Regions from separate parts of the Variovorax sp. NFACC27 genome, predicted to be linked through region 1. Evidence: riboswitches for the same ligand, from Rfam matches in the RefSeq annotation. Region 1 holds a riboswitch; the other holds the start of a gene.
The links. A riboswitch is a leader RNA that binds a small molecule or an ion and turns the genes downstream of it on or off. The one in region 1 is predicted to bind glycine.
Positions count from the first base shown of each region.

Region 2: it holds a riboswitch for glycine, as region 1 does, so the genes downstream of both, ABL840_RS05635 (D-amino acid dehydrogenase) here and gcvT (glycine cleavage system aminomethyltransferase GcvT) in region 1, are expected to answer to the same signal.

Region 1 is NZ_CP157613.1:5,375,717-5,383,354, forward strand. It holds gene ABL840_RS25165 (TRAP transporter large permease) at 1-881, shown strand, start outside; gene ABL840_RS25170 (AraC family transcriptional regulator) at 891-1,685, opposite strand; gene ABL840_RS25175 (MFS transporter) at 1,784-2,974, shown strand; gene ABL840_RS25180 (DUF4440 domain-containing protein) at 3,056-3,559, shown strand; gene ABL840_RS25185 (hypothetical protein) at 3,659-4,207, shown strand; gene ABL840_RS25190 (YkvA family protein) at 4,281-4,667, shown strand; glycine riboswitch at 4,696-4,786, shown strand; glycine riboswitch at 4,799-4,905, shown strand; gene gcvT (glycine cleavage system aminomethyltransferase GcvT) at 4,951-6,129, shown strand; gene gcvH (glycine cleavage system protein GcvH) at 6,203-6,574, shown strand; gene gcvP (aminomethyl-transferring glycine dehydrogenase) at 6,629-7,638, shown strand, end outside.
Region 2 is NZ_CP157613.1:1,195,849-1,203,486, reverse strand. It holds gene rfbB (dTDP-glucose 4,6-dehydratase) at 1-726, opposite strand, end outside; glycine riboswitch at 848-936, shown strand; glycine riboswitch at 971-1,078, shown strand; gene ABL840_RS05635 (D-amino acid dehydrogenase) at 1,173-2,480, shown strand; gene ABL840_RS05630 (RtcB family protein) at 2,500-3,906, opposite strand; gene ABL840_RS05625 (FIST signal transduction protein) at 4,112-5,392, opposite strand; gene ABL840_RS05620 (PhaM family polyhydroxyalkanoate granule multifunctional regulatory protein) at 5,438-6,178, opposite strand; gene ABL840_RS05615 (PLP-dependent aminotransferase family protein) at 6,370-7,638, opposite strand, start outside.

The sequences.
Region 1 (7,638 bases):
CGGCGCTCACGGCCTCGACCGCGATCGTGGGGCCGATCATTCCGCCCTCGATCATCATGATCATCTACGCGCTGCAGGACGAGACGGTCTCCGTCGGCACGCTGTTCGCCGCGGGCATCCTGCCGGGCATCCTGATCGCGGTGGCGATGTGCCTGGTGAACTTCCACGTCTCGAAGAAGCGCAACTACAAGGGCGACGGCCAGACGCCGCCGCTGCGCGAGATCCTGGTGACGACGTGGAAGGCGATTCCCGCGATCCTGCTGCCGGTGGTCATTCTCGGCGGCATGCGCGCGGGCTGGTTCACGCCCACCGAGGCATCGGTGGTGGCGGTGTTCTACGCGCTGGTGTGCGGCAAGTTCATCTACCGCACGCTCGAATGGAAGGCGCTGCCGGACATTCTTTCGCGCTCCGCCCTGCTGTCGGCCTCGGTGCTGATCATCATCGGGCTGTCGGCCTCGTTCGCGTGGATTCTCACGATCGAGGGCATTCCGCAGCAGATGGCCGAATGGCTGATCGGCATGAACCTCTCGCCGTGGATGTTCCTGATCATCGTCAACGTGTTCCTGCTGCTGTTCGGCATCTTCATCGAGCCGCTGCCGGGCGTGATGGTGCTGGCGCCGATCCTCGCGCCGGTGGCCGTGAAGCTGGGCGTCGATCCGGTGCACTTCGCGATGATCGTGATCTTCAACCTCACGCTGGGCATGATCACGCCGCCGGTGGGCGGGCTGCTGTTCGTGACCTGCAACGTGTCGAAGGTGCCGATGACCGCGCTCGTGAAGGAGCTGGTGCCGTTCCTGTGGGCGCACGGCGCGGTGCTGCTGATCCTGACCTTCGTGCCGGCGCTGAGCACCTGGCTGCCGCACACGCTCGGGTTCAAGTAGCGAAGCCGTTCAGCCGGACCGGTGCAGGTACTGGCTCGGCGGCACGCCGAGCGTGCGTCGGAACATGGCGGTGAAGGCGCTCGGGCTCTCGTAGCCGTGCGCCAGCGCCACCTCGAGGATCGACGCGCCCGCTGCCAGCCGGGGCAGGCTCAGCAGCAGCCGCGCCTGCCGGCACCAGGCTCCGAAGTTCATGCCCGTCTCGCGATGGAACAGGCGCGCGAGCGTGCGGCTGTTCATGTGCAGGCGCAGGGCCCAGTCGTCGAGGGTGGCGGGCAGCGAGGGGTCGCGCACCAGTTCCTCGCACAACGCGGCCAGCCTTGCATGGCGCGGCATCGGCACGTGCAGCGAGAGCGCGGGCGCGGCCTCCATCTCGTCGAGCAGCAGCTCCATCACGCGCTCGTCTCGGCCGCCCGGCGCGTAGTCCAGCGGCAGCGACACGGCCGCGACGATCAGCGCGCGCAGCAGTTCGCTCACCTGGATCACGCGGCATTCGCCGCCCAGGTCGGCGCGCATGCCCGGCTCGACGAAGACGGTGCGCATGCGCACCTCGCCCGCCATGCGGATCTGATGCTCCATGCCGCCGGGCACCCACACGCCGCGCCCGGTCGGCACCACCCAACTGCCGGCCGCGGCGCTCACCAGCATCACGCCCGAGATCGCGTGGATGAGCTGCCCGCGCCGGTGCGTGTGCGGCGGGATGAAGGCGTCGCCGGCCGGGTCGGTCGCCAGCGCCGCGACGGCGCGCGGGGTCGACTCCCCTTGTTCGGGACGCAGGTTGATCGCTGCCTGGGCCGGTTTGTCCATTTCTCGACGACGCTTGAGGATTCGTAGCAAGAACATCTTCTCACGGCTTTCTACGATGCTTTTTTCCTCCCTCCCTGCAAACGAAAGAAGCATTCGTCATGAACAAGCGCCGACTCGGGCTGCTCACCGGCACCCATGCCGTCAACGATCTCTACCAGGGCCTCGTGCCCGCGCTGCTGCCCTTCATGGTGCTGGAGCGCGGCTACAGCTACACGGCCGTCAGCGGCCTGATGCTGGCGGCCACCGGCCTGTCGAGCGTGGTGCAGCCGCTGTTCGGCCTGTACGCCGACCGCCACCCTCGCAGCTGGCTGGTGCCCACGGGCTTCCTGGTGGCCGCGCTGGGCGTGGTGCTGGCGGGCATCAGTCAGAGCTACCTGCTGACCTGGATCGCCATGGTGCTGTGCGGGCTGGGCATCGCGGCCTACCACCCGCCGGCCACGGTGGCTGCGCGCGCGGCCGGCGGCGGCTCGCAGAAGGCGATGAGCGTGTTCTCGGTGGGCGGCACCATCGGCGCCTCGTTCGCGCCGGTGCTGGCGGCCACGGTGGTGGGCGGCGGAAGCCTGTCGCACAGCTACCTGCTGGGCCTGCCGGCGCTGGCGATGGGCGTGGTGTGGTTCGCCGCGAACGCGCGTCGCGGCGCTGCCTCGGGCAGCAGCGCCGCGGCAGCCCCGAAGGCCGGCGACCATCTGATGAAGCCGCACAACGACTGGCGCGCCTTCGGGCTGCTGGTGGCGACCATCGTGGGCTGGTCGATTCCGTACGTCACGGTGCTTTCGATGCTGTCGCTGCGCATCACGCGCGACCTGCACGGCTCGGCCTTCCAGGGCGCGGCGGCGCTCACCGCATTCACGGCGGCAGGCGCGGTGGGCACGCTGCTCGGAGGCTGGCTCGGCGACCGCATCGGGCGCATGGGCACGATCCGCGCCGGCTACCTGCTCGCGCTTCCGTCCCTCGCGGGCATCGTGCTCGCGCCGACCGCCGGCTGGGCACTGGCCTGCACCGGGCTTTTCGGCCTTTGCATGTTCCTGCCCTTCGCCGCGCAGGTGACATTGGCGCAGGACTACCTGCCGCGCAACCCGGCCACGGCCAGCGGCATCGCGCTGGGGCTGGCGCTGTCGGTGGGCGGGTTGGTGTCGCCGCTCTTCGGCATGCTCTCGGACGCGCGCGGGCTCGGCGTGACGCTGACGACCGTGCTGTGCGTGCTGTGCGCCGCGGCGGTGATGGCGCTGCGCCTGCGCAACCGGACGCTGCAGGCCGTGCCGGCAGAAGCCGAAGGGGCTGCCGCCTGAATACTGGTCCCGGGGGCCGGTCTGCCCCACGCATGTTCGCTGCCAGAATCGGGCGACAACCGACAAGGAGGGGACTGCGCCATGAATCGATTCCTGAGCTGCCTGACAAGCGGCGTGACAGGCAGCGTGATGGGCAGCGTGATGGGCGGCGCATTGCTGGCACCGGCCGCCTTCGGCGCCCCGCCCGCGGCGCCCGCCACGCAGGCCGCCCCTGCATCGGCGGCGGCAGCGCCGGTGGATCCCGCCGCCGGCATCCGCGAAGTCGAAGCCGCCGTGCGCGCCTGGGCCGCGGCCTGGTCCGCACGGGACGTGGCGCGCTACCTTGCCGCCTATGCGCCCGACTTCGCCCCGCCGCGCGGCCAGGACCGCAAGGCCTGGGAGGCCGACCGCCGCGCGCGCATCGAGGACAAGGCCGTCATCAACGTGGGCATCGAGAGCCTCGTCATCAGCGTCCAGGGTCAATCGGCCACCGCCACCTTCGAGCAGACCTACAGCGCCGACAAGTTCCGCGAGAAAGGCCGCAAGACGCTGGAGCTGCAGCGCATGGGCAACCGGTGGCTCATACGCAAGGAAAGCGCCGGCTGAAGACCGCCGCGGAATTGCCCCTGTAAGCCAAACGGTTCATGGAGATGTCACTACTTGCAACGATGCTGCAGCCCTCGATTCCCGAAAGCTGTGGCTGCCATGTTTCCCACCAAGACCGACAAGGCGCGCGACGAACTCCAGGGCGGACAGCGCACGCTCAGCCAGCGCGAACGCGCCCTGCTGCTGATGGCCGACGGCCGGCGCTCCCTTACCGACTTCAGCCCGCTCTTCGCCAACCGGGATGAGGCCGAGCAGGCGATCCAGGCGCTGATCGACAAGGGCTACCTGCAGAGCCCGAAGGCAGCGGCAGCCCCGGCGGAGCCTCCCGCGCAGCCCGCGCCCTCGCCCATCCCCGCCGCCCAGCCGATCCAGGTGGCCACCTCGGCCGACACCTTCGACGGCAAGCGTTCGCTGGCCACCACCCGCATGTTCCTCTTCGACATCTGCGAGCGCATGTTCGTGCGGCGCGACCCCAAGTTCGCGCTGCAGATGCGCGACGCGCTGCGCGAGGCGCGCGACCGCAACGCCATGCTGACCATCGCCGCGCTGATGCTCACCGAGATCGAGAAGAGCGCGGGCGTGGAGCGTGCCGAATCGCTGCGCGAGCGCATCGACCGGCTGCTGCCGCCGGCCGAAGTCGTGCATTGACGACAAAAGGGATACGCGAGATGCCCGGCCGGGGCTGTGACACCATCGCCGGGTGAACTCGCCGCCTCCCGCAATCCCCCTGTCCGGGCGCCTTCGCAGCTGGGCGAAGCGCCTGAAGCGCGACGGCGTCACGCTCTGGTTCGCCGGCAGGCACCCGTCCACCCCATGGCATGCCAAGGCACTGGGCGCCTTCGTGGTCGCCTACGCGCTCAGCCCGATCGACCTCATTCCCGACTTCATTCCGGTGCTGGGCTACGTCGACGACGTTTTGCTGCTGCCGGGGCTGATCTGGCTCGCCATCCGGCTGATTCCCCCCGCGGTGCTCGCGGATTGCCGCGCCAGGGCGGACGAATGGCTGCGCGAGCGCGGCGCCAGGCCAGTCAGCCGCTGGGGCGCGGCCTTCGTCGTGGCCGTGTGGGCCGCGGCCTGCTTCGGGGCGTGGCGTCTTTGGTCGGGATAGCGCGAAGGGCCCGCGCGATCCACTACACTTCCCGGGGTCAGGAGAGAGCCCCGCGTGCCGGGGCCGCCGAAGGCGCAGGGACTTCCCGAACGCTCAGGCAAAAGGACTGACGAGGCGCCGGTGAAAGCCGGCGTTTCCTTGCTGGAGAGAGGCCGTTGCCCACGGGCGGCGGTCCACCGAAGGAGCAAACCCCGATCGTGGGGCGAATCTCTCAGGTAAAGCGGACAGCAGGGGTGGCCCATGGCTTGCGTCATGGATTTCGACTGCCCCTTTGGAGTGCCCCGTGGCTGCTTCTTCCTCCGCTACCCCCGACGCCCAGCTTCTCAAGACGCCGCTGTACGACCTCCACCTGGAACTGGGCGCCCGCATGGTGCCCTTCGCCGGCTATTCGATGCCGGTCCAGTACCCCGCCGGCCTGATGGCCGAACACAAGCACACGCGCGACGCGGCCGGCCTGTTCGACATTTCCCACATGGGCCAGCTGCGCCTGGTCGGGCCCGACGCCGCGGCCGCCTTCGAGACCCTGATGCCCGTCGACGTGATCGACCTGCCCGCCGGCAAGCAGCGCTACGGCCTGCTGCTGGACGACGAGGGCGGCATCCTCGACGACCTGATGTTCTTCAACGAGGGCAACGGCTCGATCTTCGTGATCGTCAACGGGGCCTGCAAGGTGGCCGACATCGCCCACATCCAGCAGAAGATCGGCTCGCGCTGCGAGGTGCGCCCCCTGCCCGACCACGCGCTGCTCGCCCTGCAGGGCCCGCAGGCCGCGGCCACGCTGGCGCGGCTGTCGCCCGGCGTCGAGCGCTTCGTGTTCATGACGGGCGGCGCGGTGCAGATCGGCGGCATTCCGGCCTTCGTCACCCGCAGCGGCTACACCGGCGAGGACGGCTTCGAGATCTCGGTAGCTGCATCCGACGCCGAGCGCCTCGCCCGCCTGCTGCTGGCACAGCCCGAGGTCAAGCCCGTCGGCCTGGGCGCGCGCAACTCGCTGCGGCTCGAAGCCGGCCTGTGCCTCTACGGCAACGACATCGACACCACCACCACGCCGGTCGAGGCCTCGCTCAACTGGGCGATGCAGAAGGTGCGCCGCGCGGGCGGGGCACGCGAAGGCGGCTTCCCGGGCGCCGCGAAGATCCTCGCCCAGCTCGCCGCGGCTACCGCGGGTGCGGCCGGCCACACCGACCACGACACGCTGAAGCGCAAGCGCGTGGGCCTCGTCGCCCTCGAGCGCATTCCGGTGCGCGACGGCACGGTGCTCCAGTCTTTCGAGGGCCAGGACATCGGCCTCGTCACCAGCGGCCTGCTCGGCCCCACGGCCGACCGCTGCATCGCCATGGGCTACGTGGCTACAGCCTTCGCCGAGCCGGGCACGCGCGTGCAGGCCATCGTGCGCGGCAAGCCGGTGCCGATGGAGGTCTCGACCATGCCTTTCGTGCCCACCCGTTACTACCGGGGCTGAGCGCCGCCCAGTCAGATCGACCGGCTAGGCTCTGCACCCCGATCCACTTTTTTCCACGAGGAGTTTTTCCACCATGAGCATCAAGTACACCAAGGACCACGAATGGGTGTCGGCCGAGGGCGACGCAGCCACCGTCGGCATCACCGTGCATGCGCAGGACGCGCTGGGCGACGTGGTCTTCGTCGACCTGCCTGAAGTCGGCAAGACCTTCGCCCAGGGCGAAGTCGCCGGCGTCGTCGAATCGGTCAAGGCCGCGGCCGACGTGTTCATGCCCGTGTCGGGCGAGATCACCGAGGTGAACGAAGCCCTGCGCGCCGACCCGTCGCTGGCCAACAGCGACCCGCTGGCCGCCGGCTGGTTCTTCAAGGTCAAGCTGAGCGACCCCGCGCAGCTCGACGCCCTGCTGGACGCGGCCTCCTACGACAAGTTCGCAGCCGAGTCCTGATCCGCTGAATTTTTCAGCAGCACCTTTGTTCTTTCCCTCCGAGCCTTCAACGCCATGCCGACGCCCGCCCTTCCTTCTTTGCAAGAACTAGAGAACGCCGAAGAATTCCTCGCCCGCCACATCGGCATCGACGCGGCGGACGAGGCGCGCATGCTGCCGGCGATCGGCTCGGAGACGCGCGCGGAGCTCATCGACGGCATCGTGCCCGCGGCCATCCGCCGCGCGAAGCCGATGCGCCTGCCCGCGCCGGTGACCGAAGCCGACGCGCTGGCCGAGCTGAAGGCGATGGCGTCGAAGAACAAGGTGTTCCGCAACTTCATCGGCCAGGGCTACTACGGCAACCACACGCCGGGCGTGATCCTGCGCAACATCCTCGAGAACCCCGCCTGGTACACCGCCTACACGCCCTACCAGGCCGAGATCTCGCAGGGCCGCATGGAAGCCCTGCTCAACTTCCAGACGATGGTGTGCGACCTCACGGGCATGGCCATCGCCAACGCATCGATGCTCGACGAAGCCACGGCCGCGGCCGAGGCCATGACGCTCGCCAAGCGCAGCGTGAAGAGCAAGAGCAACGTGTTCCTGGTCTCCGGCGACTGCCATCCACAGACCATCGAAGTGATCAAGACGCGCGCCGCCCCGTTGGGCATCGAGGTCAAGGTCAGCACCGTGTCGGAAACGCTGCCGCACCTGATGGTGAGCGGCGCCTTCTTCGGCGTGCTCGCGCAGTACCCCGCCACCACCGGCCACGTGCACGACCTGCGTCCGCTCGCGGGCCACGCGCACCAGTGCGACGCGGCTTTCATCGTCGCGGCCGACCTGCTGGCGCTGACGCTGCTTGCGCCTCCGGGCGAATGGGGCGCCGACATCGTCTGCGGCACAACGCAGCGCTTCGGCATGCCGCTTTGCAACGGCGGCCCGCACGCCGCCTACCTGGCCTGCCGCGACGAGTTCAAGCGCTCGCTGCCGGGCCGCCTGGTGGGCGTGAGCGTCGACACGCACGGCCAGCCCGCCTACCGCCTCGCGCTGCAGACGCGCGAGCAGCACATCCGCCGCGAGAAGGC
Region 2 (7,638 bases), 4.1 Mb from region 1:
CTTGCCGGCTTCAAGCACGCGGCGGATGGCGCTGCAGTGGTCCTTCACGTAGAGCCAGTCGCGCACCTGCATGCCGTCGCCGTACACGGGCAGGTTCTTGCCAGCCAGCGCGTTGACGATCATCAGCGGGATCAGCTTCTCAGGGAAGTGGAACGGACCGTAGTTGTTCGAGCAGTTCGTGGTCAGCACCGGCAGGCCGTAGGTGTGGTGCCAGGCGCGCACGAGGTGGTCGCTGGCTGCCTTGCTGGCCGAATACGGGCTGTTCGGCTCGTACTTGTTCTCCTCGGTGAAGGCCGGGTCGGTCTTGGAGAGCGAGCCGTAGACCTCGTCGGTCGACACGTGCAGGAAGCGGAAGGCCGACTTCTGATCGGCCGGCAACGCGCTCCAAAACCCGCGCACCGACTCGAGCAGGCGGAAGGTGCCGAGCACGTTGGTCTGCACGAAGTCTTCGGGGCCGTGGATCGAGCGGTCGACGTGCGACTCGGCGGCGAAGTTCATCACGGCGCGCGGCTTGTGCTCGGCCAGCAGGCGGTCGACGAGGGCGCTGTCGCCGATGTCGCCCTGAACGAAGATGTGCTTCGGGTTGCCCTTGAGCGACGCGAGCGTCTCGAGGTTGCCCGCGTAAGTCAGTTTGTCGAGGTTCACGACCGGCTCGTCGCTGTTCGCGATCCAGTCGAGAACGAAATTGGCGCCGATGAAGCCAGCGCCGCCTGTAACCAGGATCATGGGGTCCCCTGAATGTTGGAAGTCATTGCCGTGTCGCAATGGACGTTAACGCGCGATTATCCCATTGGGCCAATGGACGAAAACACAAGACGTTACCGATCTCTTTTCGCTGTGTTTACAATTGCGCTTTGCAGGAGAGCGGGCCACTCTGATGGCCCTACCGAAGGCGCAAACTCCCATAAACGCTCAGGTCGGCCCGACGAAGTCTTGGAGATTTCGGCAAGGGGTCAGTACTGCATCAATTGAAACGCCGTCTGGAGAGCCGCCACTTCACGTGGCGCACCGAAGGAGCAAATCCGTTGCGAAGGTGCAACAGATGAATCTCTCAGGTACCGAGGACAGGGGGAGCGGCAACTTGGACTGCGGTCGTCCAGTTGCTTTCGCTATTTATTCGATAGCAAACAACACCCGCCGTTCAAGCGCTGCAACCTCAAAAGGTACTTGAAATGCGCGTGATCGTTCTCGGCGCCGGCCTGCTCGGCGTGACCTCGGCTTACTACCTCCAGCAACTCGGCCACGAAGTGACCGTGATCGACCGGCAGGCCACCCCGGCTGCCGAAACCAGCTTCGCCAACGGCGGACAGATCTCCGTCAGCCACGCCGAACCCTGGGCCAACCCCAGCGCCCCCCTGAAGGTGCTGCAATGGCTGGGCAAGGAAGACGCCCCGCTGCTCTTCCGCATGCGCGCCGACATGCGCCAGTGGCTCTGGGGCCTGCAGTTCCTGCGCGAATGCACGCCGGCGCGCACCCGTCACAACATCGAGCAGATCGTGCGTCTCGGCACATACAGCCGCTCGATGTTGCAACAGTTGCGCCGCGACACCGGCCTCAGCTACGACCAGCGCACGCAAGGCATCCTGCACTTCTACACGACGCAGAAGGAGTTCGACGGCGCCCTCGAGCCCGCCGAACAGATGCGCGCCCTGGGCTGCGAGCGCCTGGTCATCTCGGCCGACGAGGCCGTGAAGCTCGAGCCCGCCCTCGCCCACATCCGACCGAAGCTGGCCGGCGCCACCTACACGGCCGAGGACGAATCGGGCGACGCCAACCGCTTCGCCCGCGAGCTCGTGGGCCTGGCCGCCGCCGCGGGCGTGAAGTTCCTGATGAGCCACACCGTGACCGCGCTGCGCGAGGCCGGCGGCAGCATCGACCACGTCGAGGCCACCGACAGCGAAGGCCGCTTCCAGCGCATCCGCGGCGACGCCTTCGTGCTGGCGATGGGCTCGCTGAGCCCGCTGTACGCCGCGCCGCTGGGCATCCGGCTGCCGATCTACCCGGCCAAGGGCTACTCGGTGACGCTGCCCGTCAAGGACGCCTCGAAGGCACACCAGGTCTCGCTGACCGACGACGAATTCAAGCTCGTGTTCTCGCGCTACACCTCGGCATCGGGCGACCGCCTGCGCATTGCCGGCACGGCCGAACTCAACGGCTACGACCGCGACCTGAACCGCGTGCGCTGCGAAGCCATCGTGCGCCGCGTCGAAGAACTGTTCCCGGGCGCAGGCGACACCACGCAAGCCCAGTTCTGGACCGGCCTGCGTCCCGCCACGCCGAGCAACGTCCCGCTGATCGGCAAGACGAAGCTGCCGAACCTGTTCCTCAATACCGGCCACGGCACCCTGGGCTGGACGCACGCCTGCGGCTCGGGCAAGTCGATCGCGCGGATCGTGAGCGGACTGGAGCCGGAGGTCGATTTCGCGTTCACGGGGATGCCTGCGCCCAAGCCGCGCATCCCGCAACCCGCACTGGGCTGACGAACCGGCAAGCCCTGGATCACGCCTTGAACGTGATCCAGGGCCTGAGCCGCACCGCGCAGTGGATCAGGCCTGCGCGCTCCTGCGCGTCGATCACTTCGCCGATGGGCTTGTAGGCCTGCGGCGCCTCCTCGATCCGGCGCTCCTCCCGCAAGGTCACGCACTGCCAGCTTGCCTGCTCGTCGACGGGCGCCGGCCGCATCGCGCGCACCTGCTGCCGACGCATCCGCCGGCCAGCGCCATGGCTGCACGACCAGAGCCAGTCTTCGTGCCCCAGTCCGGCCGCCAGGTACGAGTAGTCACCCATGGAGCCGGGAATCAGCGCCAGATCGCCCGCGTCCGCCGGCGTCGCACCCTTGCGGTGGATATTCATGCCGTGTTCCCGCAGCACGACGTTGTGCGGCACGTCCACGACGAGCCTCGACGAAGTGGCACCCAGCAATTCCGCGAAATCCTTGCGTACCAGTTCGGCCAGGACGACCCGGTTTGCCCATGCGTAACGCGCCGCCACCCCCATGGCCTCCAGATATTCGTCGGCCAGCGGTCCCGCCAGGCCGTACAAGCCGCTTTTCGGATGGCGCAGGCCCTTGGGCCATTCGTCGCGGGCACGGTCCATCCAGCGGCCGCCCACATGGAACCCGATGTCGCGCGAGCCGCTGTGGATCATCACGACCACGTCCCCTGCCTTCAGGCCGGCGCGATAGGCCTCGTGACGGTCCATCACATGGTCGACAACTTGCAGTTCCACGAAGTGATTGCCGCTGCCCGGCGTGCCGAGGCAGGGGTCACGAAACACCTCATGGCGGACGCCGGTGTAGGCCTCGGGCGCATGCCGCGCGCTGCCGCCGAACGTCGCCAGGCCGATGCAGGCATCGAGTTCGGCCTGCATCCGGTCGCGGTCGCACGCCGACCATAGCCCGCCGTCCTGAACCGCTTCGAGGAATGCCGACGGCCCCACATCGAACAGCGCCCTGAATGCCGCCGTGTGCACCGGCACGTCGCGCCCGTTGTCGAGCAGGCTGCGCGTGAGCCGCTCGACCAGCCGCGTCTTGTGCGGCGCCACCTGGTCGAGCGTGAGCCCGGTGGTCAGCAGTCGCATGCCACAGTTGATGTCGGTACCCACCGCTGCGGGAATGACGAAGTCGGCATCGGTCGCGACAACGCTGCCGACAGGCGCGACAGAGCCCGGATGGAAGTCGGGCGTCGCACAGGCCTTGCACACGCCCCGCTCGCCGTCGGGCGAGCGCACGCTGGCAAAAGCCAGCAACTGATTCACCGCCTTTTCTTCCAGCGGAAGACTGGGTGGCAGGAGCACCGTGGCCTGCGAGGCCTCGTGGTGCAGGTGATAAACGCCGTCGCGGTAGTCGACGGCAATGCCAGCACGCGAAAAGGCGCGCTGAAGTCTCGAGAAACGAAGGTCGCTCATGGCTGCTGTTCCATTGGGGAAACCGTGTCGGCTTCCTGCCTCGTCGCACTTTGCGTGGAGAGGCGAAAGAGATCGCCCGCGCATCACTGACGATGCGCGGCTGGCTCTTTCTTGCAGCAGCAGAGATTCAAGAAAGCGGGCGGATTCTAGCGATGCATGTTTCCGCCGGAAACCCGCCCGTCGCTTTTTCGCGTCGGGTCTGGAATCAGTCGTTGGCGGTGAAAACCGTCAACACCCCGGTATACCCATACAGATGGTGCCGCGCGATCTCACCAGCGGCGAAGAAGCCGACCAACGGAACATCGCCCAGCGCATGCCGCACGATCTGCAGCTCCGCCCCCGGCGCGCCGAAGTGCGGCCCGCCGCGGCCGGAGCAGCTGACATACACCGCGCCTGCGATGCGCCGCGCGGGATGCGGCGCTGCCTCGGCCTCGCCCGCCGCCACGGCGCGGGCGGTGGCCAGCGTCTGTTCCTCGGGCTCCAGTTCCTCGCGAATTTCCGCACAGATGCGCATCAGGTCGGCGCGCGCCGCCTGGGCGTTGCGGCGGCAGAAGGTCAGCCGCATGCCGGCTTCGGCCGTGTCGGCAATGGCGATGCCGCGCCGCGTGGGGTCGAGCCCGATGATGTGGCGTACCAGCACGTCGGCGCCCAAATCGCCGGTGCGGCGGATGCCATCGGCGCCCGCGTCGGCCAGGCCGACCAGGGTGTTGCGCACCGCATCGATGGCCTCCTGGGGCCGTTCGAGCGACACCTGCAGATCGGCCAGCAGCACGTCGAGCGCCGGCTCGCCGTCGAGCTTCAGCAGCAGGTTGCCGTCGGCCTCGGTGATCTCGCGTTCGCGCACCGCGCCCGAGCGCAGCGGCTGGCAGCCCTGGGTGACGCGCGACACCAGCCGCACGCCCTCGCCGAACACCACGCCCGACAGGCCGCCCGAGAACACTCCGCCCGCCGCGCCATGTCCGCGGATGTTGCCGTTGCCGCCGATGGCGAACTGCAGCGCGCCGCCGCGCCCGGAAGACAGGCCGCCGAAAAGGTAGCCCGTGTCGGTCCGCCCGGCCATCTCGCCGATGAGTTCGGCCAGGTCGGGCGTGGCGGGGTCGGCGTGCACCAGCGCCGTATGCGCCTCGAAGCCGCTCATTTCCGAATTGCCCAGCGGCGCGACGCCGGAGAACACCCGGTACTGGTCGCTCGGCAGGGCGCAGAGCATGAGGGTCATGCCGGGTTCGTCGAAGTACTCGGCGTTGTTGGCCGACACGCCGATGCCGACGGTGCCCGACCAGTCGGTCACCTCGGGCAGCTCGGCGCTCAGGTGGTCGAGGATGTCCTGCGCGTCGCTGGCGTAGTGGTCGGTGATGTAGAGCAGGCCCAGCGTCGGCGACGAGGCGTAGTCGGGCAGCGCCATCTGCGCCCGCAGCTGGGCGAGCACGAGGCCCGCCGCCATTCGCCATTGCGGATGGGTGGCATGGCCGGAGGGAAACAACTTCATGATGCGTGCCAACCCGTTCTTCAAGAAATGGATGTGTGTATGACGTCAGCGTCGCGCGGAGGTTCGCTTGCGCGCGGCGGTCGACGTCCTTTTCTTCGCGGCCGGTGCCGCGGCCTTCTTCGCAGCGGCGGCGGGCTTGCGGGCCGCCGCCGGCTTGCCGATGACCGAGCCGACCGCGTCGGCCAGCGGCTGGGCCATGGCCGGCACCTTCAGCTGGGCCGCGTCCTGCAGCGCCGTGCTGGCGATCTGCTGGAACTGTTCGGTGAGCGAGCCCCACCATTGCATCGGATCGACCACGCCTGCGCCGTCGGCCGACCCGGCCTTCGCCTTGGCCGCGGCCGGCTTGCGGCGCGGCTTGCTGGGGGCCGGGGCTTCTTCTTCAGGCGCCTCGTCCTCTTCCTCGATCTCCTCGAGTTCGGGCTCAGGGGCCGCTGCCGCCGCAGGTGCCGGCGCGGGCGCCATCGCGGCCGCCTGTCTGGTGAACGCGCTGGCGATGTCTTCCATCCGCACGTTCATGCCGCGCAGCGTCGAAAGCGTCATCTTCTGCACCTCGAGCGCCTGGATGGTGGCCTTGAGTGCGTGCCCGTTCTGCTCGAGCCAGTACTGCACGGTCTTCAGCTCCTGGATGCGCTTGTCGACCTCCTCCACGCTCAGCGTGGGAGCCACCCAGCTCGCGATGCCGGGAATCGACCCGTTCCCCGCCGCCGCGCCGCCGGCGAGGTTCTTCAGGAAGTCGAAACCGGGAACGAACTGGCTGAAGTCGAAGGGCTTGCTGGCGTTGCTCATGCGGGAGGTCTCCTGGGTGCTGGGTATGGGTTTTCTTGTGCTGCCAGCTTACTCCAAGCCTCCGGCGTTTGACCCTCCGTGCCGCCTTTTCCCAACGAGGATTTGCCCCTTCGCGGAGCATCGCGAAACCGGCATTGCCGCGCCGCCGGCATTGCGCTCGCCAGGCACGCGAAGCCTGGGGGCGAGCCGGGTCAGAGCTCGCTTCGCACCTTGCTGAACACCTTCCAGAAGGCCGCGTCCTGGGAGGTCGCGAAGTTGATCCGCATCATCGTGCTGGGCGGCCGGCGCGCGTGGAAGAGCGAACCCGGCGCCAGCAGGTAGCCCTGGTCGAGCATGCGCTGGGTGAGCGCGTCGGTGTCCACGCCGGTGTCGACCCAGCCGAAGAGCCCCGCCGGCTCCGAGGCGAAGGTGCAGCCGTGCGCCATGGCCAGCTTCACCGCCCGCCCCCGCGCCCCGTCGAGCCGGATGCGCACGCGCTCGGAGTGCCGGCGCAGCTGCCCCTGGTCGATGCACCACGACAAGGCCCGCTCGAACAGCGTGGGCGAGGTCAGCGTGGCCAGCAGCTTGGTCTCGAGCAGCCGCTCCTTCAGCGCGGGCGGCGCCGCCAGGAAGCCGATGCGCCAGTTGGGCGCCAGGATCTTCGCGAAGCCGCTGACGTAGATGGTGCGCTGCAGCCCGTCGAGCGCGCTCAGCCGCGTGGCGTGCTCGGGCGCGAGGTGGCTGTAGGTGTCGTCCTCGACGATGTGGAAGTCGTGCTCGTTGGCCAGCTTGAGCACGCGGTGCGCGCTGCCCGGCGTGAGGCTGTAGCCCGTGGGGTTGTGCAGCACGCTCACGCTGACGAAGAGCTTGGGGCTGTGCAGCCTGCAGTACTGCGCCATCACCTCCAGGTCGGGACCGTCGGCGCGGCGCGGCACGGGCAGGATGCGCATGCCCAGCGCCTCCAGCCGGGCGAACTCGAGCGCCCAGCCCGGCTCCTCGACCATCACCGGATCGCCCGCCCGCAGCAGCGTGCGGCTCACGATGTCCAGCGCGTGGGTGGCGCCGACGGTGGTCACGATCTGGTCCGGCGAGGCCGGCACGTTGATGCCCACGAGCTTCTGCGACAGGCTGCGCCGCAGGCTCATGTCCCCGGCCGGCTCGCCGTACTGGAGCGACAGCTCCTGCAGCGCGGCTGTATTGGTCATGCGCCGCACGGCGGTGGGCATGAAGGTCGACGCCATCCAGTCGGGCGGAAACACGCCCATGCCCGGCTGCGGCTTGTCGCTGGGGCGATGGAACATGCTGCGGATGAGCGAGCTGGCATCCGCCGGCACGCGCGAGGCCATCATCTGCACCGCGATCGCCGCCGGCATGCCGCTCGCGCCGTTGGCGTCGGCACCGTTCGCCGGGCGGCCGTCCTGCGCCGGGGCGGAATCCCGCACGTAGAAGCCGCGCTGTCGCCGGGCCTCGACCAGCCCCTG